4 regions of the Staphylococcus sp. CoH_129_LAB_1 genome follow, and region 1 is predicted to be linked to each of the others. Evidence: riboswitches for the same ligand, from Rfam matches in the RefSeq annotation. Region 1 holds a riboswitch; each other region holds the start of a gene.
The links. A riboswitch is a leader RNA that binds a small molecule or an ion and turns the genes downstream of it on or off. The one in region 1 is predicted to bind S-adenosylmethionine.

Region 1 (5,865 bases):
GATAAACAATGGAAAATCACAGATGAAGATTGGCGAAATAGAGAGAAATGGGATTTATACGTTGAAGCAAGCCATGATATGGTTGAAAAAACAAATACCTCCTATGCGCCATGGCTTGTTGTTCCTGCCGATCATAAAAAAACTTCTCGTATTGAGATATTAAAATATATCATTCGTAATTGTGAAAAGGCACTTTGGGGAGTAAAAGATTATTAAAATTTTCATAACAAGGAGCTATTTTATAGAATAGTTTCTTGTTTTTTTATCAAAAAAATAAAAATTCTAGTAGTTCATTACTTTTTAAAATTATTACAGGAATGTAACAAAATATTAATTTGTAATATTACCGATTGTGTAAAACGATTGTAAATTTTGTAAAAGAGTATTGTAAAACGTTAATTTATAATAAAAATAAAGCCTATATTGATAGATTTATATATTACAAGAAATACTTTATATATTTCAATATTACAAAATAACAGTTTGATTGTAATTTTTTGTAAAATAAGTGTAATACTATTCTGCGAATTTTATGGTATAGTAGCTATTGTCAAAAGTTAAACAACAAATGAAAACAGAAATACAATTTAAACAAAGAACAAAACATAACGAAAATATATATTTTAATTTTGGAGGAATTATTTATTATGAAAAAGACAGTAATCGCTTCGTCATTAGCAGTCACTTTAGGTTTAACAGGATATGCTTTAACAAATGATCACAGTGCACATGCATCTGAACAATCAACAAACTACTCTCATTTAGCTGACTTAGCTCAAAATAACCCATCTGAATTAAATGCTCACCCAGTACAAGCTGGTGCATACAACATTTCATTCGTACAAGATGGTTTCAAATATAACTTCACTTCAAATGGTAACACTTGGTCTTGGAACTACACTTACACTGGTGGTGTTGATACAGTTCAATCAACTACTGACTACACTGATTCATACAACCAAGCTTCAACTCAATCAGTAAGCTCAAATAATCAAGCTAGCACTTCAAATGTAAAAGCTGTTTCAGCTCCAGTACAAGAAACTTCTAGCTATAATAACTACAGTGCTCGTACTACTTCATATTCAGCACCAAAAACAACTTCATACTCAACTGCTTCAACTGGTGGTTCAGTTAAAGCTCAATTCTTAGCTAATGGTGGTACTGAAGCTGCTTGGAACGCTATCGTAATGCCTGAATCAGGTGGTAATCCAAATGCTGTTAACCCAATTGGTTACAGAGGTTTAGGTCAAACTAAAGAAGCTTGGGGTACTGGTTCAGTAGCTACACAAACTCAAGGTATGGCTAACTATGCTAAATCACGTTACGGTTCATGGGATGCAGCAATTGCTTTCCGTAATGCTAACGGTTGGTGGTAAGATTTAAATAGATAACTGGATAGTACATCGAGTTATCAAAAAAGGAGGACGACAATGTCGTTCTCCTTTTTTTATTTTTTTAATATAATATTTTTAATTTCTTGCTTAATACATATAAAGATAGATAAAATGGATTATTCATGTTCTGCATTTTTAATTTATGCAGGAATAAACAGAGATTTGAAAGATAAAGTTCATTTGCATAATGTGATTTTTGCTGAAGATTTTAGAGGAAACATTGACGATATTTTTGAAGGAAGATTGCCGAAAGATCCTTCTATATATCTTTATTTCCCCTCTGTTGAAGATGAGGAATTGGCTCCTGAAGGAAAAACAGGTATGTACATTTTAATGCCAGTACCTGAGCTTAAAACAGGTCAAATTGATTGGAATAATCCAGCCATAATTGAAAAGACTAAAAATGAAATTTACAAAAAAATAGAAACAATTGAAGCGCTTAAAGGAGTGCGTGAAGATATCGTATCTGAAACTATTTTTACACCCTTAGATTTTGAAGCACGTTATAATGCTAAATTCGGTACGGCTTTTGGATTAATGCTTACTTTAACACAAAGTAATTATTATCGTCCGCCTAATGTGTCTCGTGATTATAAAGATTTATATTTTGCAGGCGCAAGTACACATCCAGGCGCCGGTGTACCCATTGTATTAACAAGTGCTAAAATAACAGCAGAGGCTATGTTAGAAGATATTAAAAATATGAAGTAGAAAATATAAGTCTGAAAATTGACAATTATTAGTCTAATGTTAAAATAAAACTTAATTAATATGCAAGAACTTATCAAGAGAAGTGAAGGGATTTGGCCCAATGAAACTTCAGCAACAGGCCTTATAAATATAAAGTACTGTGCTAATTCCAAGAGGACTGTAAAATGACCTCATAGATAAGTGACATATATCTCATGAAGCTATATGCCACAAAAAAGTGGTATATAGCTTTTTTATTTAAGGAGGAATAATATGGTTATTTCAAAAAGATTAGCAGCCATTCCTGATAGTTATTTTGGAAAAACGATGGGACGTAAAGTAGAACATGGCCCATTACCGCTTATTAATATGGCAGTAGGGATTCCAGATGGGGAAACGCCTAAAGGTATCATCGATCATTTTTCTGAAGCTATTCGTATTCCTGAAAATCAAAAATACGGTGCTTTTCATGGGAAAGAATCATTTAAAGAAGCCATTGTTAATTTTTATCAACGTCAGTATAACGTGACATTAGATAAAGAGGATGAAGTATGTATTTTATATGGTACAAAAAATGGATTGGTAGCTTTACCTACATGTGTTGTTAATCCTGAAGAAAATGTGTTACTTCCTGATCCTGGATATACAGATTATTTAGCAGGGGTCATGCTCGCAGATGCCAATCCGGTTCCATTAAATCTAGCCCCACCAGATTATTTGCCAAATTGGGATAATGTAGATAAGGAAGTATTAAACAACACAGCACTTGTTTATTTAACGTATCCTAATAATCCAACGGGATCAACGGCTACAAAAGAAGTATTTGACGAAGCAATTGAACGATTCAAAGGTACAAAGACAAAGATTGTACATGACTTTGCATATAGTGCATTTGGGTTTGATGCTAAAAATCCTAGTATTCTTGCTTCAGAACATGGTAAAGATGTTGCTATTGAAATTTTCTCACTTTCAAAAGGATATAATATGTCAGGTTTCAGAGTGGGGTTTGCAGTGGGAAATAAAGATATGATTCAAGCATTAAAAAAATATCAAACACATACGAATGCTGGAATGTTTGGTGCCTTACAAGACGCAGCAGCTTATGCACTCAATCATTATGATGAATTTTTAGAAGAGCAGAATGATACATTTAAAAGACGCCGAGATAAATTTGAAGCAAAATTAAGTGAAGCACACCTGCCATTCGTTCACTCTAAGGGGGGAATCTATTCATGGCTACGTACTCCTCCAGGTTATGATAGTGAAACATTTGAACAATATTTATTAAAAGAAAAATCAATTTTAGTTGCGCCAGGCATCCCATTTGGTGAAAATGGAAAGTATTATGTTCGAATATCACTTGCATTAGATGATGATGCATTAGAAGAGGCGGCAAATAGATTAGTAGATTTAGCAGATATGTATCAAGAATAGTTAAAATAATGAAATTAGGTGAAAATGTATGACTAAAATAAAAATAATGAGTGTAAGAGAAGAAGACATTCCGTATATTGAAGAATGGGCTGAATACAACAATGTTGATGTTGATTTAACCAAAGAAATGTTAACGGAGGAAACAATTGAAACTGTAAAAGGATTTGACGGTCTATCGTTATCACAACAGCATCCAATTTCAGAAGAGATTTTTGCGAAATTAAAACAATATGGTATTAAACAAATCGCACAACGTAGTGCAGGATTTGATACGTATGATTTAGAATTAGCTACAAAATACGATATGATTATCTCAAATGTACCATCGTATTCTCCAAGTTCAATTGCTGAATTTGCTGTTACACAAGCTATTAATATTGTAAGGTATCAAAAACGTATTCAAAATAAAGTACGTGACTTTGATTTTCGTTGGGAACCTTCTATTTTATCTCAATCTATTCGTGATTTAACTGTTGCAGTTATTGGTACTGGACGTATAGGTTCGATTGTAGCAAGTATTTTTGCAAAAGGTTATAACAGTAAGGTAGTCGCTTATGACCCATTTCCAAGTGCATCCATAGCTGAATTTATTGATTATAAAGATACGTTAGAAGAAGCAATTAAAGAAGCAGATATTGTTACTGTGCACATTCCAGCAACAAAATATAATCACCATTTATTCGATGAATCTATTTTTTCAAACTTTAAACAAGGTGCGGTATTTGTGAATGCAGCTAGAGGCTCAATTGTAGATACCAGCGCATTACTTTCTAATATAGATAGTGGTCGAATTAAAGGGGCTGCATTAGATACATACGAATATGAACGAGGGCTTTTCCCTGGTGATTATCGTGAAAAAGATATAGATGATGCACTCTTAAAGCAACTTATTGAAAGAGAAGATATCATTTTAACGCCACATATTGCTTTTTATACAGAAGCAGCTGTGAAGAATCTTATTGTTGATGCACTTGATGCAACACTAGATGTGTTAGCAACTGGTACGACAAAACTAAGAGTCAATTAGAATATAAACAAGAGGCTGGGACATAATTCCTAGCAAAATAGCCAGTAAATAAGTTTATTATAACTTCATTTACTGGCTTCTTATGTATAAAGAATATAACATGACTCTACTTACTCTACTAATGGCACTCAATATAAGAAAACGAGCAACCCAACGAGTTGAAAATAATCAAAAGTTTATAAAAAAGACAAGTTCTATATTATTTCAATAGAACTTGTCTTTTTTCACTTATCCAGAAACTTTATGTCCCGGACTCTTTTTATTATTTTTTTACGTCATAGCCTTGATCTTCGATTGTATCATGTAATTCTTTCATTGAAACAAGTTCATCATTATAATCTACACGAACTTCATTTTTATCAAGGTCTACTTCCGCAGTTCTTACACCATTAATTTTAGCTAATGCTGATTCGATTGTATTTTTACAATGGTCACAACTCATACCGTCTACTTTAATGACTCCGTTAATCATTGATTGTCACCTCCAAATATTTCATAATTACTATACCCATATTTTACGCTTTTTAAATTTTTATGAAAGTGTAAATTTTAAAATAGAGTTATAATTTCATACGTTTTAGACGTAATGCATTGGTTACAACGCTGACAGAACTTAATGCCATTGCGGCACCGGCAATCCATGGAGCGAGTAAGCCCATGGCAGCAATAGGGATACCAGCTGCATTATAACCGAAAGCCCAAAAAAGATTCTGTTTAATATTTCGAATGGTTTTATGACTTGCGTGAATCGCTTTAGGAACCAAGGCAATATCTCCACCTAAGATAGTAATATCAGCTGCTTCAATTGCAACTTCAGTACCTGTTCCCATTGCAACGCCAATATCTGCTTGAACTAAAGCGGGCGCATCATTAATACCATCTCCAACCATTGCAACGTTTTCACCTTTATCTTGAAAATGAGCAACATGTTTAGCTTTATCTTCAGGAAGAACATTTGCAATAACGTGGTCAATACCAACTTCACTTGCGATAGCTTGAGCCGTAGAGTGATTATCTCCTGTAATCATTACAGTACGTAAATTCATTTCTTTCAGTTCTTGAACAGCAACTTTTGCTTCAGATTTAACGGTGTCTGCTACAGCGATATAACCACGTAATATCTGATCATATGCAATCAACATGACAGTTTGTCCTTTTTGTTCAATTTGAGTGATTTCATCTAATAAGGACTCTGTATCAATATGATAATGTGTCATTAATGATCGATTACCTATGAGTAATGATTTATTATTTATTGTAGCTTTAATACCATGACCTGGTAATGTTTCATAGTGTTGTATGTTTGTTAAAGTAATTTGT
Region 2 (5,865 bases), on a different contig from region 1:
CCAATAAGGTTATCTTCACGTTTAGCTACAACGTAAGAAGCTTCAATACCTTCTAAACTTAACAATTCATCCGCAGCTTGTGCAACTGTTACAGGATGATATATTTTGTCATTAGAACCGTGAGCAATTGCAACACCGTTTTCTTGAACTTCCACCGTACGTATCAGTTCAGAACGATTAATATACGTATCAACATCATCTTTTAGGAATTGTTGCGTTAAAATCGTATCTGCGCCATGCGCACGTAAATAACTTGCGGCATCAAATGTTCTTGAACCAGTTCGTAATGTGAAATTACGTGTATCGACAATGATACCTGCATACATAATTGTAGATTCTAAACGTGATAATCGTTGTTCTGTTGGCTGATATTCTAATAACTCTGTGACAAGCTCTGCAGTTGAACTTGCATAAGGCTCCATATAAACGAGTAATGGATTTGAAATAAAGCTTTCTCCACGTCTATGATGATCAATGACAACTTTACGATTAGCTTTATTTAGAATATTTTCGTCTAATACCATTTCAGGTTTATGTGTATCTACAACAACAACCGTTGTTTTTGACGTCATCATATCCCAAGCTTCATCAGATGTCACAAATCGTTCTTTCAATTCAGGCTTTTTATCAATTTCTTCCATCACACGACTTAATGTTGGATCGATATCCTCTTCATTAAGTACCACATATGCTTCTAAGTTATTCATTGACGCAAATCGAGATACTCCAATAGCTGCTCCAACCGCATCTAAGTCGGGACGTTTATGTCCCATAATAATTACTTTGTCGCCTTCAGTTAAGATATCTTTCAATGCGTGAGAGATAACACGTGCTCTAACACGTGTACGTTTTTCCATCGGGTCAGTCTTACCTCCGTAGAAACGGACATTACCATTCATGTTTTTAATTGCGACTTGGTCTCCCCCACGACCTAAGGCTAAATCAAGTCCTGATTGAGATAATTCTCCAAGTTCAATTAAATCTTCGGTACCTTCACCAACGCCAATACTTAATGTCAATTGTGCACGGTAGCCTACACTTTTTTCACGTAACTGACTTAGAATTTCAAAATTAGAGTCTTCTATTTCTGCTAAGATTTTTTGATTTAAATAAGCTACGAATTGATCTGAACTATAACGTTTAAAATAAATATTATATTCAGTTGCCCATCGACTAATAATACGCGTCACCATTGAGTTGATTTCAGAACGTTGTGTGTCATTCATATTTTGCGTAATTTCATCGTAGTTATCTAAAAATAACGTTGCAATGATAGGCTTTGATTCTTCATATAATTCATTTGTATGTACTTTTTCTGTAATATCAAAGAAATATAAACAACGCTCTTCTTCAGAATAACGTACATTATAATGATACTGACCATGTTCAATTTCTATCTCTTGCACTCTTTCAAGTTGCTTAAGAATATTTGGAAAAACTTCATTGACTGATTCTGAGATGACATTGGTTTCTAGATGTTCAGACATATATTGGTTGATCCATTCGATGTGGTCTTCAGCATCAATTACGACTAAGCCAATTGGCAGACGTTTAATTGCTTTATTATTTCCTGCTGAAATATAACCACTCAGATTATCCACATAATTATCCATTTTTAATAATGCTTGTCTAATCAATACCGCACTAATCACAATCATAATGATTAAAGCAATGGCTGCAAATATTGAAATTAAGGGTTTAAATATAAAACCTAAAATAACAAGTGCAATCGCCGTAAGCACCATCAAAAAATAAGGAATAAGTAAGGCCTTTTTAGTGGATTGACGGTTCATTCTTCCACCTCTATTCACTTTTTAAAGTCATTTTTTAATCATTCGTTTTAAGTTAATTCCTAAATCAAGCACGCCAAGTAATGATACGATATGCGTAAATGGTGAAATAATTGTCCCCACGACCATTAATAATATAGATACCGCATCAGGTAATCGCTTAGCTTTTCCAAAGAAATGAATCAAACTCAATCCTTGGATATACATCAATAATGATAACACAACTTCGAAATTTAATACGATACTTTGGAATATACTTGGTTCTGTCGCAAACATCACACATACTAGCACAATCATGTAAATCCATAATAATGTACGACTCATTTGCCAAGCAAATAAAGGTTTAAAAATAGGTGTTGCTACTTTGAATTTACGTAAAATTGGAAATGTGATAATTACATTAATTAAAACTAAGAAAAAGACAATAATAATGATGTAACTTGGAAGTTGAACAGCCATTTGACGAAATCCTTCTTCTAGGATGGTCTTGTAGTCTGATTCAACGCCTGAACTTACAATCGCATTGTGCATTGCATCTTTTATTGGTTTAATCAATACTTCGGTATTTGGAATCTTTTTGAACGCTTGTAATAACATAAATGCAATTAACGTAAACATGCTTAAATACGTCGTTGCGATATATAAGATGCGCTCTTTAGATGTACGTTCTTTTAATAATTGGCCAATTATAAAACTTAGTAATAAAACTAAAATCATGGCACTTAATACAAAGGTATTCCCTAATAAGGTCGTGATGACTACAGTGAGTAAAGCCCCAATTCCAAATGTAGCTATTGATTTATGCCACATGATAATACCTGGAATGGTAGCGAATAAACATAGAATCAGACCAATCATCGGCAATACATACGTAACTAAAGCAACTGCTACAAGCACGATGGTTCCTATAATCATTGCTTTAGGATGTACTTTTGAAAACACATTCGCCACTCCTATACTTTTTTTGACTATAAGCTCTATTTTAACCTCTATATTCAATTAAAACAAATGTGTTATCTATTCTCTCACCTATTATTTTCGTTTGAATTTCGAAACTTTTAAAAAGTGATACAAGTTAGGCGCCCAGTCATTAAAATTAAGTAAAAAACCATCATGGCCTACATTGTCCGGAACAAAAAAGTGACGATTATATTTAAAACGTTCTCCTACTGCTCTTACTTGATCATCTGGATATAACAAATCATCTGTAAAGCCCATGGTTAATACTTTTGTATTTAAAGATTGAAACACCTCATCAACATCATCACGCTGACGATCAAGATTATGACTATCTAAGACATTCAACATTGTTAAATAACACGATAAATTATAGGATTCTTTAAACTTATTACCTTGATAACGTTGATAATTAATTACTTCATCTGGCGTAAAGCGCGCGTCATAACTTTTTGAAGAACGATATGTTAAAAATCCAAGTTGTCTTGCAATACTAAGTCCCTCTTTGCCTCCAATATGAATCGCTTCACGTGCAATTTCATTGAAAGCACGACTGTATGAAGAAGTTTTATCTGTAGCTGCTAAGATGACTGCCTTATCTACTTCAAATTGATGATTATATAATAATTCCATCACTTGCATGCCACCTAAACTGCCACCAATTAAAATATCGATTTTAGTAAATCCAAGTGCTTTTATTCCCAATTCAATTGCTTTAACAATATCTCTTAATGTTATTTTTTTAGGAAAATGAGAATCATTTAATGGTGAGCTTGAACCAAAAGGACTTCCAATAACATTAAAAGTAAGAAACTGGTAATCATATATTGGCATATAACCACCATCAATAATCTCACGCCACCATCCAGGATGTTCGTCTGTACCGTAAGTTAAATGATTACCTGTCAGAGCATGACAAACCACAACAAGCGGTTGTCCCGAATAACCTACATGCTCATAACGTAATTTCAGATTCTCAATCGTTTCACCTGATTCTGTTTTAAAAGCACCTAAATTTAATGTATCTACTGTATAATTTGTCATGCTATACCTCCTTAGAATAAAAAAAATCGCTTCCACTCTTAATTTTAAAAGTATGAAGCGACAATGCTTTAGTACTTATCATTCGAGTAACTCGTTGGTTGTAGCACCGTACAAATTATTTGCCGGTTGCTGAAGCTTCACAGGGCCAATTCCCTCTACTTCTCAAAATAAGAGTATCTATGTATGTATTTGAAATGTTTAATTTAAATATATTTTATCCAATTCTATAGATAACTTCAATGTGTACCCTATAAACGTTTTAAAAGAACCATCGTATACCTGCAATTAATACAACACCTACGATAATAGTAATGGTTAAACTACGTGTCACAAGTGCAATAATGACGGTAGGAATTGTTGCTACAATAAACGGAATATTCAATTCAAAGCCTTGTACACCTTCATGTTGAACAATAAAACTATCAATGACTAGTGCAGTAAATAATGAAATTGGAATAAACGACAGCCATTTAATGACTGCTTCCGAAAGCTGAATATGTGAAATCATTAAAAATGGTACGACACGTACAATCAATGTCACTAGTCCACATAAAACAATGAGTAAAAACATATGTCCAGTTATCGTCATCGATCCATCACCACCCCGAGTGTGGCAGCACTAATTGACGTGACAAGAATAGCCACATAAGATGGCATCCAACAACTTAAAATAAACATCATTATAATAACAAAAGCGATTAATGTAAGGTAAATTTTAATTTTAGAACGTGTAATAGTTTCAAATTGAGCCATAGCCAGGAAAATAAACATGGCTGTAATCGCAAAGTCTAATCCTAGCATGTCTGGATGAGAAATATATTTACCGAAAACAGCTCCCGCCACACAAGATATTGTCCAAAATAAATATGCAGTAATATTTAAGCCATGTAGCCAACGGTCATTAATAGTTTCACCTTTTAAATGTGGTGTGATTGCTACGCCAAATGTTTCGTCAGTAAGAATAGAAGATAATCCCAAGCGATTCCATATTCCATATTCTTTATAATTAGGGGCAAGCGTCATAGATAATAAAAAGAAGCGGGAATTCACAATTAATGTTGTTAACACAATTGCTGATATAGGTGTGCCAGCAATGACTAAAGCACAAATAATAAATTGTGCTGCACCTGCATAAACGAGTAAACATAACAGAAGGATTTCTAGAACACTAAAATGTTGAGAAGCTGCCACAATGCCAAATGATAATCCTATCCCAATGTATCCTAATAATGTTGGAATACATTCTTTGACCCCTTGTTGAAATGTCACATGTGACGTCATTTTAGCTCCCCCCTATATATATGTGTGTTTAAATTGAATATACATTTTAATTAAACTCAGTCTAAGATAATCTAAGATAACCTTCAATATTTTTAGACAACCGTTTGAGTGAGGTAAGAGAGAAGGTAGTTTTAAAACCTTGATATAAAAAGCATTTTAAAGATATCAGAAATTTTAGAAATTTTTAAAGTTACCTCTCTCAGAGTAGTCTTATTTTAGTAGGAAAATTAAATAAAAAGTAGGATAACACATAAAAAACACCTGAGACAATTTATTATGTCTCAGGTTCTTATTAGTTAAATTATATCTAATTATTAATTGACTGGGCGAATTTCTGTTTTACCACCCATAAATGGTACAAGTGCTTCTGGAATTGTGATTGAACCATCTTCGTTTTGATAGTTTTCTACGATAGCTGCAAATGTACGACCTACTGCAAGTCCACTACCATTTAATGTGTGTACTAACTCTGGTTTAGAAGAAGCATCACGTTTGAAACGAATATTAGCGCGACGTGCTTGGAAATCAGTACAGTTTGAGCAAGAACTAATCTCTTTATAGTCATTATAACTTGGTAACCATACTTCTAAGTCATATGTTTTACTTGCACTGAAACCAATATCTCCAGTACATAAAATGACACGACGATATGGTAATTTTAATTCTTCTAAAATTGCTTCAGCATTTTGAGTCATATCTTCTAATGCATCCCAAGAATCTTCAGGTTTTTCAAAACGTACCATTTCAACTTTATCAAATTGGTGTAAACGAATTAAACCTCTTGTATCTCTAC
Region 3 (5,865 bases), on a different contig from region 1:
GATAAGCAAAGAATTCTTTCAATTATTGAAAGATATCCTATTAAAGCAGTTATTATCAAACCTTTTAGATTAGGTGGTATAGATAGAGCATTAGAAGTGATTCATTTATTGAAAGACAAAAATATTAAAGTAGTTGTTGGGGGAATGTATGAATATGGTTTGAGTCGTTACTTTACAGCACTACTTGCAAAAGAAGGTTCTTATCCAGGAGATGTCACTCCAGATGGATATTATTTTGAAAAAGACTTTACACAAGGAGTAGGCAAATTAAAAGAAGGATTGATTTACTTCAATCCTCCCAAAGTTAATATAGATGTTTTATCTATTTATGAATGATGATGTGTATGTTTATCATTTTTTAAAGGTACAGGATCAAAGCCACCTTTGTGTAAAGGATGACATTTTAGTATACGTTTTATCCCCATGTAGCCACCTTTGAGAGCCCCATATACTTCTATAGCTTCTTTAGTATATTCAGAACAAGTAGGATAGAAGCGACATGTTGGTGGTGTCATAGGGGAAATAAAACGTTGATAAAAACGAATGATGCCAAGAAATAATTTTTTAAGCATATTATATAAACCTCCTATAGACATTTAATTATTAAATAATTTTACCACATTTAAAAGGGGGATGAATGATATGGAGTTTATCGATCAAGATCATAGACGAGTAACGATGCAATACAAAACTGATGACAATATACCGAATGGAAATCATGTTTTAGCTATTCCAATTTTTCAAAATCAATTATTATTTACTAAACACTCTAAAAGAGGTATCGAGTTCCCTGGAGGTAAAGTTGAAAATAATGAGACAAGTCAACAAGCGATAGCTAGAGAGCTTTATGAAGAAACAGGTGGAAAGATAGAATCCTTACATTATATAGCGCAATATCAAGTTCATACTTTTGACAAGTCACTTTTTAAAAAAGATGTGTATGTGATTAAAGTGAAATCAATCGAACGAAAATTTGATTATTTAGAAACAGAGGGACCATTACTGTTTAAACAAGTAGAGGATATTCCTGAAGTACTTAAGAGTTATTTAATTAAAGATGCAGCCATTTTAAAATGTTTAGAAAGGGTGAAAGGTCTTGGATATTACAAATATTAGAACAATGCCTGTTGAATCCATCACTCATCGATTTGAGGAAATTACCTATACTGTAGACGAAATAAATGTAAAAGCATTACAGATGGTTCCTATACACCATAATGTTAAACGAATTGTGGTTTATTTACGTGGTGGAAAAGGGCAAGTTGGGAGAGTAAGAGCTTCCAGACTAATGCAATTTTCTGATCCGCATACGTTAGTTGTAGGGCCCTATTATAGAGGGAGTAATGGCAGTGAAGGAAAAGATGAATTTTGTAATGCTGATTTACATGATGTAACAGTACTTATTCGATTATTAAAAGACAAATTTCCACAAGCTTTTATTCATATGATTGGATTTTCAAGAGGTGGAATTCAAGGATTATTATCATTTCAAGATGATCCAGTTGATAGTTATATCATTTGGGGTGGTGTTTCGGATGTTCATTTAATGTATGAAGAACGTGTTGACTTAAGAGGTATGTTAAGACGTATGGTAGGTCATCCGAAAAAGGATAAAGAGGCATATGAAAAAAGAAATGCGATACGTACTTTGAATCCAAACAGTCCACCTATTTTAATTGTACATGGAGGTAAAGATCGACAAGTAGGGATACATCAAGCGTATTTTCTTCAAGAACATTTAGAACTTAAAGGGGTCAAGCATGATACATTTTATCAACTTGAAGAAGGACATGTACCAAGACCGCAAGCATTGAAAGAAGTTTTAGATTATATATTTCAATGGATGAATCATATAGAAAAAGACTTACAAAGATGACCATAAAGGTTATTCATGTAAGTCTTTTAATTTATATTATATTAATGATTAAATCCGCCTTCTTTGGCAATATCTTTTACTTCATTTCCAAATTTTTTGAAGTTTTCTTCAAAACGTTGTTTTAAGTCATTAGCTTGATGGCGATAAGCGTCAGGATCGTTCCAAGCATGGATTGGATTTAAAATCGTTTTAGGTACATCTTCCATTTCAATTGGTATACTTAAACCGAATATTTCATCTGTGGTAAATGTAGCTTGTTTTAGCTTACCAGAAATAGCTTGATCTACCATATAACGTGTATAATGTAAGCTGATACGACGTCCTATACCATATTTACCACCAGTCCATCCTGTGTTTACTAGATATACATCAACATCATGTTCATCAATTAGCTTACCAAGTAAATTTGCATATTTAGTAGGATGTAAAGGTAAGAATGGAGCGCCAAAGCACGTAGAAAATGATGGCTCAGGTTCTGTCACGCCACGTTCAGTGCCAGCTAATTTTGATGTAAAACCACTTAAGAAATGATACATTGCCTGTGATTTAGATAATTTAGCAATAGGTGGAAGCACGCCAAATGCATCTGCAGTTAAGAAAATAATTGTATTAGGATGTGCAGCTTTAGAAGGTAATACGATATTATCAATATGATGGATTGGATAAGCAGCACGTGTGTTTTCGGTATTTGTATTATCATCAAAATCAACATGACCACGTTCATCAACGATAGTATTTTCAAGAATAGTACCATATTTTATGGCATTATAAATTTGAGGTTCTTTTTCTTTAGATAAGTGAATTGCTTTTGCATAGCAACCACCTTCAATGTTGAAAATACCATTTTTGTTCCAACCATGTTCATCATCGCCGATTAATTTGCGATTTGAAGCTGCTGATAACGTTGTTTTTCCTGTCCCAGATAGTCCAAAGAACAGAGCAACATCACCTTTTTCTCCGACATTTGCAGAGCAATGCATACTCATAATATCTTGCATAGGTAATAAATAATTCATCACTGAAAAGATACCTTTTTTCATTTCTCCAGCGTATTCAGTACCACCAATTAAAATTACTTTATGTTTAAATGAAACAATAATAAACGTTTCGGAATTAGTACCGTCAACATCTGGATTGGCTTTAAAATGTGGGGCAGAAACGATAGTGAAATTTGGTTTAATATGACTTGCTTCCTCAACTGATTCAGGTCGGATAAACATATTTTGCGCAAATAAATTATGCCATGCAAGCTCATTGATGACTTTTAATTTTAGTTGTGAGTCTTTGTCACTTCCAGCATAGCCGTTAAAGACATATAGTTCATCTTTTTGATCTAAATAATCTAATACTTTATTGTATAAATTTAAAAATACTTCTTCATCAATAGGTTGATTAATGTCTCCCCAATCGATATTGTCTCGATATGAAGGTTCATTCACGATAAATTTATCTTTTGGTGAACGACCTGTATACTTACCTGTACTCATATTAATTGCGCCAAGTTCAGTGAGTTCACCTTCATTATTATTTAAAATTTTATAATAAAGCTGAGTAGTAGAAAGTTGAAATAAAGTCGTTTCTTTTTCTAATAAGTGTTTGATTTTAGGTGTTTCACTGTATGTATCTATTGACATACAACATCCCTCCAAATATGTTTTTATACTTATATGTAAGCCCTTACAATAAAATAGTATAACATATTGATTTAATTATTCCATTATAAATAAAAGGGCATTTAAAAAATCAAAATTGACAATTTTAAAGTAATTATGTAGTATAGATTTTAACGGATTCTCTTATCCTGAGCGGTGGAGGGACATGGACCCAATGAAGCCCAGCAACCTCTTTTTTTAAAGAAAGGTGCCAAACCGTTTGCAGACACAATATTTGTCTGAACGATAAGAGCGAATGGACGTTTAAGAGCCTTCTCTCTATCTAGATAGTTGAGAAGGCTCTTTTATTTTAAGCTCATTGTCAAAAGAGAATTTTCGTAAATATAGTTAAAAAGGAGCAAATCATGACTTATAATAAACGTTTATTTACATCAGAATCAGTGACAGAAGGGCATCCAGATAAAATTGCTGATCAAGTGTCTGATGCAATTTTAGATGAAATTTTAAAAGACGATCCTAATGCACGTGTTGCTTGTGAAACAACTGTAACAACAGGTATGGCTTTGATTTCTGGTGAAATTTCAACGTCTACATATGTAGATATTCCTAAAGTAGTCCGCGAAACAATTAAAAATATCGGATATACAAGGGCTAAATATGGTTACGATTATCAAACTATGGCTGTTTTAACAGCGATTGATGAGCAATCACCTGACATTGCACAAGGTGTAGATAAAGCACTTGAGTATCGCAATGATATATCTGAAAAAGAAATTGAAGCAACAGGTGCCGGAGACCAAGGTTTAATGTTTGGTTATGCAACAAATGAAACTGAAACATATATGCCACTTCCAATCTTTTTATCACATCAACTAGCGAAACGCTTATCCGATGTTCGTAAAGATGGTACCTTAAATTATTTACGTCCAGATGGTAAAGTTCAAGTAACAGTAGAATACGATGAAAATGATAAACCTAAACGTATTGATACGATTGTACTGTCTTCTCAACATGCTGAAGATATTGAGTTAGGTCAAATTCAAAAAGATATTAAGGATCATGTCATTTATCCGACTGTGCCTAATAGTTTGATTGATGATGAAACAAAATTCTTTATTAATCCAACTGGTCGATTTGTTATTGGAGGTCCTCAAGGAGACGCTGGTTTAACTGGAAGAAAAATTATCGTAGATACATATGGCGGTTATGCTCGTCATGGAGGTGGTTGTTTCAGTGGTAAAGATCCTACAAAAGTAGACCGTTCTGCCGCATATGCAGCAAGATATGTTGCAAAAAATATTGTAGCAGCTGGATTAGCTGAACAATGTGAAGTGCAATTAGCTTATGCAATTGGTGTAGCAGAACCTGTATCTATTGCTATTGATACATTTAAAACAGGGAAAGTTTCTGAAGCACAATTAGTTGAAGCGGTAAGAAATCACTTTGACTTAAGACCAGCAGGTATTATTAAAATGCTTGATTTAAAACATCCTATTTATAAACAAACAGCTGCATATGGACACTTTGGTCGTACTGATGTATTGTTACCATGGGAGAAATTAGATAAAGTGAATGTCCTAAAGGATGCTGTTCAAGAATAATGTAGGATATACAGTAGTTAATTAGGTTAAATCTCGAAATTATCATCTATTTCTATTATAATAGATAGATATTGACAGTTTAAAAGGAGCGTTATCGAATGAATTCATTTGGACCGGTTGAGATTGGCTTAATCATAGCGATAATTATAGCAATTATATGTTTCGTTTTATTTTTAGTTGCCTTGAAAAGTAAAAATAATATGAAGCATAAAGCGAGTGAAGAATATAATCTCAAGGAACAACAACTTAAGTCTTCACATGAGGAAGCACTTGAAAAAGAACGTATCGAAAATAAAAAACAAGTGACAAAACAAAAAGAAGAATTTGAAGCTACAGTTAATGGAAAAGAACGTGAAATTGATGCTTTAAAATTATTTTCTAAAAATAAAAGTGAATACGTGACTGATATGAGACTTATTGGTATTAGAGACCGTCTAGTTAAAGAAAAACGTATTAGACGTGAAGATATGCATATAATGGCTAATATTTTCTTGCCAAGTAATGAGTTTAATACTATTCAACGTATTAGTCATCTTGTGCTTACAAGAACTGGTTTATATATCATTGATTCTCAATTATTAAAAGGCCATGTTTATAATGGAATTAGTGGTGCGCAATTTCAAGAGTTACCAATGATGAAACAAGTATTTGATACACTTGATTTAAATATAAAAGCGCCTCAAACGTTAGTTCTTGATCAACATGAAGATAATCATTCAAAACTATCATTTATTAATTATTTTGATCAACTTTCTACGATTGAGAAGTTGGCTAC
Region 4 (5,865 bases), on a different contig from region 1:
TGGGTTTCCCTCGAATGTCCGTTCGAGGGATAAATAAAGACAAAAGAGAACTAAGATTTGTGCTAATGGCACTTAATATGAGAAAAGTGACAGCTCAACGAACTGAAAATAATCAAAATAATTATAAAAAAGACAATTTCTATATTATTTTAATAGAAATTGTCTTTTTTCACTTATCCAAAAACTTCTTTAAATTAAAAACAACTTATTTGTCACCTTTGAGTTTGTCGATAACATCATTTGCTTTATCTTTAACATTATCAACAACTTCTTTAGCTTTACCTGACGCTTTGTCGCCTTTACCTTCTTTTTCTAAATCTTTATTATCAGTTGCATTACCAACTGTTTCTTTAATATTACCTTTTGCTTGTTCAAATTTATCTTCTGCCATTTTAAATTCCTCCTTGCTAGACTACGAAGTCTTAGTTAACCTTAAAATACCCAACGTATATTATAAATAAACATCATTTTTATGATTTTTTATTTTTTCTTCCTATTTAAAATAATTGCTATAATTACTGATTAACTGGAGATGATTGTTATGACATTTGTTAATTTTACTGCTATGACTGAAAAAGGATTAAATAAAAAGGTCAATGCCTTTCTAGAAGAACATCCTTATATAGAGATTATTAAATTTGAATATTCGATGGGGCAAGGTGGTATTGGCGTTGGAATACTATATCAAGATGATTCAAATTTATAATATAAATGAGTCTATTATTTAAATGTATATATTGATATAACATGCAAAAAAAACGGTTCACAAATTTTTTGTGAACCGTTTTTCAACTACATATTAATCATTATTTCGCAGGCACAACTGCACCTTTATATTTGTCATTGATGAAATCACGAATATCTTTAGATTGTAATACTTCAATTAAAGCTTTGATTTTTTCATCATCTTTATGTCCTTTTTGTACTGCAATTAAGTTTGCATAAGGGTTGTTATTAGGTTTTTCAACTACAATTGAATCTTTTTGTGGATTTAAACCTTGATCAATAGCATAGTTAGAGTTAATAATAGCAGCATCTACATCTTGGTTTTGATAGATTTTTGGAAGATATTCTGCTGATTGTTTATTATTAAATTTAATGTCTTTTTTGTTTTCAGTAATATCTTCGAATTTAGCGTCTTCAATTTTCACGCCTTTTTTAATTTTAATTAAACCTTCATCAACGAAGAATTTTAAGAAACGACCTTGTTCTGCAGGGTTATTTGAAACATATACTGTTGCACCTTTTGGAAGATCTTTTAAGCTTTTATACTTTTTAGAATACACAGCCATTGGTTCTAAGTGAACTTTACCAGCATCTTCAATTTTGTAGCCTTTTTCTTTACTTTCAGTTTTTAAATAAGGTACGTGTTGGAAGAAGTTAGCATCAAGTTCACCTTTATCTAACAATTTGTTAGGTGTCGTGTAATCATTGATTGTTTTAATTTCTAAATCATAACCTTTTTCCTTAAGAAGTGGTTTTGCTTTTTCTAAGATTTCAGCATGTGGTGCTGGTGAAGCACCTACAACGATTTTTTTATCTTTTTCGTCTCCGCCTTTACCACAAGCAGCTAATACAACTGTAAGTGTAAGTACTAATACTAAACTTAAAAGTTTTTTCATTTAATCTGTCCCCATTTCTATTATCGTTTATCAATTTTATTTGTAAGCCAATCCCCAATGAATTGGATTATAAATACAATAATTAAAATAAATACTGTTGAAACTAAAATGACATCATTTTGGTTACGAGTAAAACCAGTTAAGTACGCTAAGTTACCTAACCCACCTGCTCCAATTACACCGGCAATAGCAGTTGAACCAACTAAAGCGATAGCAGTTACTGTAATACCTGACACAAGTGCTGGCATTGCTTCTGGAAGCAATACTTTTCGAACGACTGTCCAAGTATTCGCACCCATAGACCATGCCGCTTCAATAACGCCTTTATCAATTTCTTTAAATGCGATTTCAACTAATCTTGCGTAGAACGGTGCAGCTCCAATGACTAATGCTGGCAGTGCTCCTGTTGGTCCACTAATTGTACCTAATAATACGCTTGTGAACGGAATTAATAACAAAATTAAAATAATAAATGGAATCGCACGGAACAAGTTCACTATAAATGAAACTACCGTATAGAAAATTTTAGCTCCAGGTGCATCACTTTTAGCTGATAAGAATAGTAACACGCCTAATATTAAACCAAAGATGAAAGCAAAAATGGTTGACACTATAGTCATATAAAGTGTTTCATAAATTGCTTGCCAAACTTCAGGCCATTGCACATTAGGCATGGTAATCATTTCATGGAAGATATCACCATATGATTTATCCATGTTTAATCACCTCCACATTCACGTGTTGATTATGTAATTCAGTTACGAATGAATTAAATCCATCGTCACTTATATGTGGAATGTGTACTATTAAAAATCCAACTGAACCTGTACGTGTATTTTTAATATTTGCTTCTAAAATATTTAATTCAATATTTTGCGTTCGTGTAATATCAGATACAATAGGTTGCGTTGTATTATTACCATTGAAATTCAATCTTATAATATAAGCATCTTTATTCAATGGTTCAAGATGTTTAATTGAATCTTCAAAGTCATCGTCTAAATCATCTTTGACGAAGCGTTTTGTCACCTCATGTTGAGGGTTTTCAAATACTTCATCGACTCTACCTTGTTCAATAACGCGACCATTTTCCATCACTGCAACTTCATCACATATGCGTCTAATCACTTGCATTTCATGTGTGATAATCACAATCGTTAGGCTTCTTTCTTCTTTTATTTTTAATAATAAATCTAAAATTTCATCCGTTGTTTGTGGATCTAGAGCACTTGTAGCTTCATCACATAATAAAACATTCGGATCATTCGCTAATGCACGAGCAATTCCAACTCTTTGTTTTTGTCCGCCTGATAACTCAGAAGGATAAGCTTTTTCACGGCCTTTCAATCCGACTAACTCTACAAGTTCTAAAGCTCTCTTTTTCGCTTCTGTACGAGATACTCCAGCTATTTCTAGTGGAAACATAATATTACTAATAACTGTACGCGACCATAACAAATTGAAATGTTGGAAAATCATACTTACTTTTTGTCGTTTTTTTCTCAAATCTGACTTAGAAAGTTTGTTAATATTGTCCCCATCTATAATGATATCTCCTGAAGTCGGTTCTTCTAGATTATTAAACATTCGAATTAACGTACTTTTACCAGCACCAGAGAATCCAATCACTCCAAAAATTGAGCCTGATTCTATATTCAAGTCAACGTGATCTACTGCTAGTACATCTTTGTTCTTTGTATGATAGCGTTTTACAACTTGATTTAACTCAATCACGTTAAGTGCCTCCCTTAAATTCCTTATGTAATTAAAAAATGCTTTCTCACCTAGAGAGATGAGAAAGCATTAAAATTATCTTTCTCTCATCTTTTAAAGTGTTTTACTTTATGTGAATTGGCACCATTTCTATTATAGACGGTTGCCGGGCTTCGTAGGGCACATCCCTCCACCTCTCTCGATAAGAGTTTTCGCACTATTTAATTAATTTATATCCTATCATTGTACTAATAATTCGTCAATCATTTTTTTAATTTTTCTAACAAATAAGGAACGGATTGAAATGCATAAATTCTATCTACTTCTTTATCCTTATTCATAATTAACAGTACAGGCACAGACATAATTTTATAGTCTTCACTAAAATGTTTATGGTAATTTAAATCAATTTTTTTAAGTGGTAATTGTTCGATGTCATTGGCAATATCTAACATGCGCTCTGAAATCTTACATGTCCCACACATAGGAGTATATCCAAATATTAAATGTCTATTTTTATCAAAGTTTTCTTTGATGTCTTCAATTTTAATAGAATTATTCATTCACAAGTACTAACCTTTCAGAACTTAAATTAGATATAAGTTTTTTCTCTTTTTTTACGTTAAATCCATATTTACTCAATACATGAGCAAGATAGTTTTTAGGACAACGCGCAACTTCACAATATGTTTTATCTACGTAGATATGTTCACTTTCACTTAAATGACGTTTAAACCATTTTCTAATTTTTTCGCCTTCATTATCTGAATCAGCAAGAATAAAGACCTGTTTTCCGTATAACGTTTCTATCATATCGTCTAATTTGTCGATACTCATTGTACCATGTGTACAAATAATATCTACAGGTTCAGCAATGACTTGTTGCACTTTCTTCTTATCAGATTTACCTTCAACAATGATAACTTTGTTTAAAATTGCCATGTTCATCCACCTTCTAAGTCGATATTAAACAATCATTTACTTTTTTCACAGTATTTATGAATATAAACACGATTTACAGATAATTAACATAATATAATAAAAAAACTCCTATGATTTAATATCAAGGAGTTTTAAAAAATTATTCGCCAATCATTTCAGAATATTGTTCAGCTGATAGTAATTCATCTAATTGACTTTCGTCACTTAATTCAACTTTTACCATCCATGCTTTTTCATAAGGTGATTCGTTAACAAATTCAGGACTATCTTCTAGTTCATCATTTGTTTCAACAATTTTACCAGATACAGGTGCATACAATTCAGATACTGTTTTTACTGATTCAACACTACCAAATGTATCCCCTTCATTAATTTCATCATCAACATCTGGTAATTCGACAAATACGATGTCTCCTAATTCACCTTGTGCGTATTCGGTAATACCAATTGTTGCAGTATTTCCTTCAACTTTAATCCATTCATGTTCCTTAGAATATTTTAATTCGCTCGGTACTGCCACGAAAATCCCCTCCTAAAAATAATTACAATTTAATGATGCCATACCGCAAGTTTTCGTTCAACTATTAATATTAAAAGTTGCGATTATACTTACTATAACCATACATCTTTATATTGATCTTCTTTAAACCCTAATGTGACTTTGTCACCTAAAACCGCTAGTGGACGTTTTACCAACATCCCATCTGATGCTAGAAGTTCCAGTTTTTCATCATCAGATAATTCTTTTAATTTATCTTTTAAACCAAGTTCTCTATATTTTACACCATGTGTATTAAAAAATTTATTTATTTCCACTCTTGATTTGGCTACTAACTCTTTGAATTCTTGTTTTGTAGGTGTATGTGTAACAATATCTATAGGTTCATAATTCACCCCATGCTCATCTAAAAATTTAGCAGCTTTTTTACAAGTTGTGCATTTTGGATATTGATAAAATTTAAGCATTCAGTATTAACCTCCTATTTAAACTTATTCTAAATATATCAAATTATTTTAATAAACGCTCTACTTTTTAAGCTTTATTTTTTTCTAAAAATGAATATTTAGTTATAATATATAAAAACAAGCTAAAAGGAGTGTAAAGTATGAAAAATATTACTACTACTGAAGAATTTAATTCAGTTATCCAAAGTGAACAACCTGTTATTGTAAAATTTGAAGCTGGTTGGTGTCCTGATTGTAAAGCAATGGATATGTGGATTGATCCAATCATTGAAAAATATAATGACTATAAATGGTATTCAGTCAATCGTGATGAGTTAGAAGATGTAGCATCAGACAATGAAGTCATGGGTATCCCAAGTTTACTTGTATTCGAAAATGGTCAAAAACGTGCTCATCTACATTCTGCTAATGCCAAATCACCTGAACAAGTTGAATCATTCTTAGCAGAAACATTTAATAAATAATTAAAAAGAGGCTGGGACATAATCCCTAACAAAATAGCCAGTAAATGAGTGTATTATAAATTCATTTACTGGCTTCTTTATTTACAATACTACGTATTGTTGGCTCGCTTTCTTAGAGGACAGCTTCAGCCTGTAGTCTTCAGCTTGTCCTGTTCCCT

Region 2: linked by a shared signal. The riboswitch ahead of metX (homoserine O-acetyltransferase MetX) and the one ahead of AC2FB1_RS09520 (aminotransferase class I/II-fold pyridoxal phosphate-dependent enzyme) in region 1 are both predicted to bind S-adenosylmethionine.
Region 3: linked by a shared signal. The riboswitch ahead of metK (methionine adenosyltransferase) and the one ahead of AC2FB1_RS09520 (aminotransferase class I/II-fold pyridoxal phosphate-dependent enzyme) in region 1 are both predicted to bind S-adenosylmethionine.
Region 4: linked by a shared signal. The riboswitch ahead of AC2FB1_RS07705 (methionine ABC transporter ATP-binding protein) and the one ahead of AC2FB1_RS09520 (aminotransferase class I/II-fold pyridoxal phosphate-dependent enzyme) in region 1 are both predicted to bind S-adenosylmethionine.

The regions. Positions count from the first base shown of each region.
Region 1 is NZ_JBXWKZ010000034.1:1,779-7,643, reverse strand. Features, by position in the region: gene AC2FB1_RS09535 (phosphate--AMP phosphotransferase) at 1-216, shown strand, start outside; gene AC2FB1_RS09530 (aggregation-promoting factor C-terminal-like domain-containing protein) at 648-1,376, shown strand; partial or broken gene AC2FB1_RS09525 (phytoene desaturase family protein) at 1,494-2,105, shown strand; SAM riboswitch class I at 2,173-2,288, shown strand; gene AC2FB1_RS09520 (aminotransferase class I/II-fold pyridoxal phosphate-dependent enzyme) at 2,358-3,518, shown strand; gene AC2FB1_RS09515 (D-lactate dehydrogenase) at 3,547-4,545, shown strand; gene copZ (copper chaperone CopZ) at 4,808-5,017, opposite strand; gene AC2FB1_RS09505 (heavy metal translocating P-type ATPase) at 5,106-5,865, opposite strand, start outside.
Region 2 is NZ_JBXWKZ010000025.1:26,226-32,090, forward strand. Features, by position in the region: gene AC2FB1_RS08205 (DHH family phosphoesterase) at 1-1,793, opposite strand, end outside; gene AC2FB1_RS08210 (YybS family protein) at 1,821-2,732, opposite strand; gene metX (homoserine O-acetyltransferase MetX) at 2,823-3,791, opposite strand; SAM riboswitch class I at 3,864-3,965, opposite strand; gene AC2FB1_RS08220 (AzlD domain-containing protein) at 4,051-4,380, opposite strand; gene AC2FB1_RS08225 (AzlC family ABC transporter permease) at 4,377-5,072, opposite strand; gene serS (serine--tRNA ligase) at 5,387-5,865, opposite strand, start outside.
Region 3 is NZ_JBXWKZ010000043.1:6,873-12,737, reverse strand. Features, by position in the region: gene menC (o-succinylbenzoate synthase) at 1-336, shown strand, start outside; gene yidD (membrane protein insertion efficiency factor YidD) at 327-572, opposite strand; gene ytkD (RNA deprotection pyrophosphohydrolase) at 643-1,116, shown strand; gene AC2FB1_RS10485 (alpha/beta hydrolase family protein) at 1,097-1,876, shown strand; gene pckA (phosphoenolpyruvate carboxykinase (ATP)) at 1,918-3,510, opposite strand; SAM riboswitch class I at 3,670-3,781, shown strand; gene metK (methionine adenosyltransferase) at 3,894-5,090, shown strand; gene AC2FB1_RS10470 (NERD domain-containing protein) at 5,189-5,865, shown strand, end outside.
Region 4 is NZ_JBXWKZ010000023.1:2,580-8,444, reverse strand. Features, by position in the region: partial or broken gene AC2FB1_RS07730 (IS5/IS1182 family transposase) at 1-209, shown strand, start outside; gene AC2FB1_RS07725 (CsbD family protein) at 206-391, opposite strand; gene AC2FB1_RS07720 (hypothetical protein) at 542-706, shown strand; gene AC2FB1_RS07715 (MetQ/NlpA family ABC transporter substrate-binding protein) at 807-1,622, opposite strand; gene AC2FB1_RS07710 (methionine ABC transporter permease) at 1,643-2,338, opposite strand; gene AC2FB1_RS07705 (methionine ABC transporter ATP-binding protein) at 2,331-3,356, opposite strand; SAM riboswitch class I at 3,440-3,544, opposite strand; gene AC2FB1_RS07700 (thioredoxin family protein) at 3,599-3,898, opposite strand; gene AC2FB1_RS07695 (toprim domain-containing protein) at 3,891-4,277, opposite strand; gene gcvH (glycine cleavage system protein GcvH) at 4,417-4,797, opposite strand; gene AC2FB1_RS07685 (arsenate reductase family protein) at 4,890-5,243, opposite strand; gene AC2FB1_RS07680 (thioredoxin family protein) at 5,384-5,707, shown strand.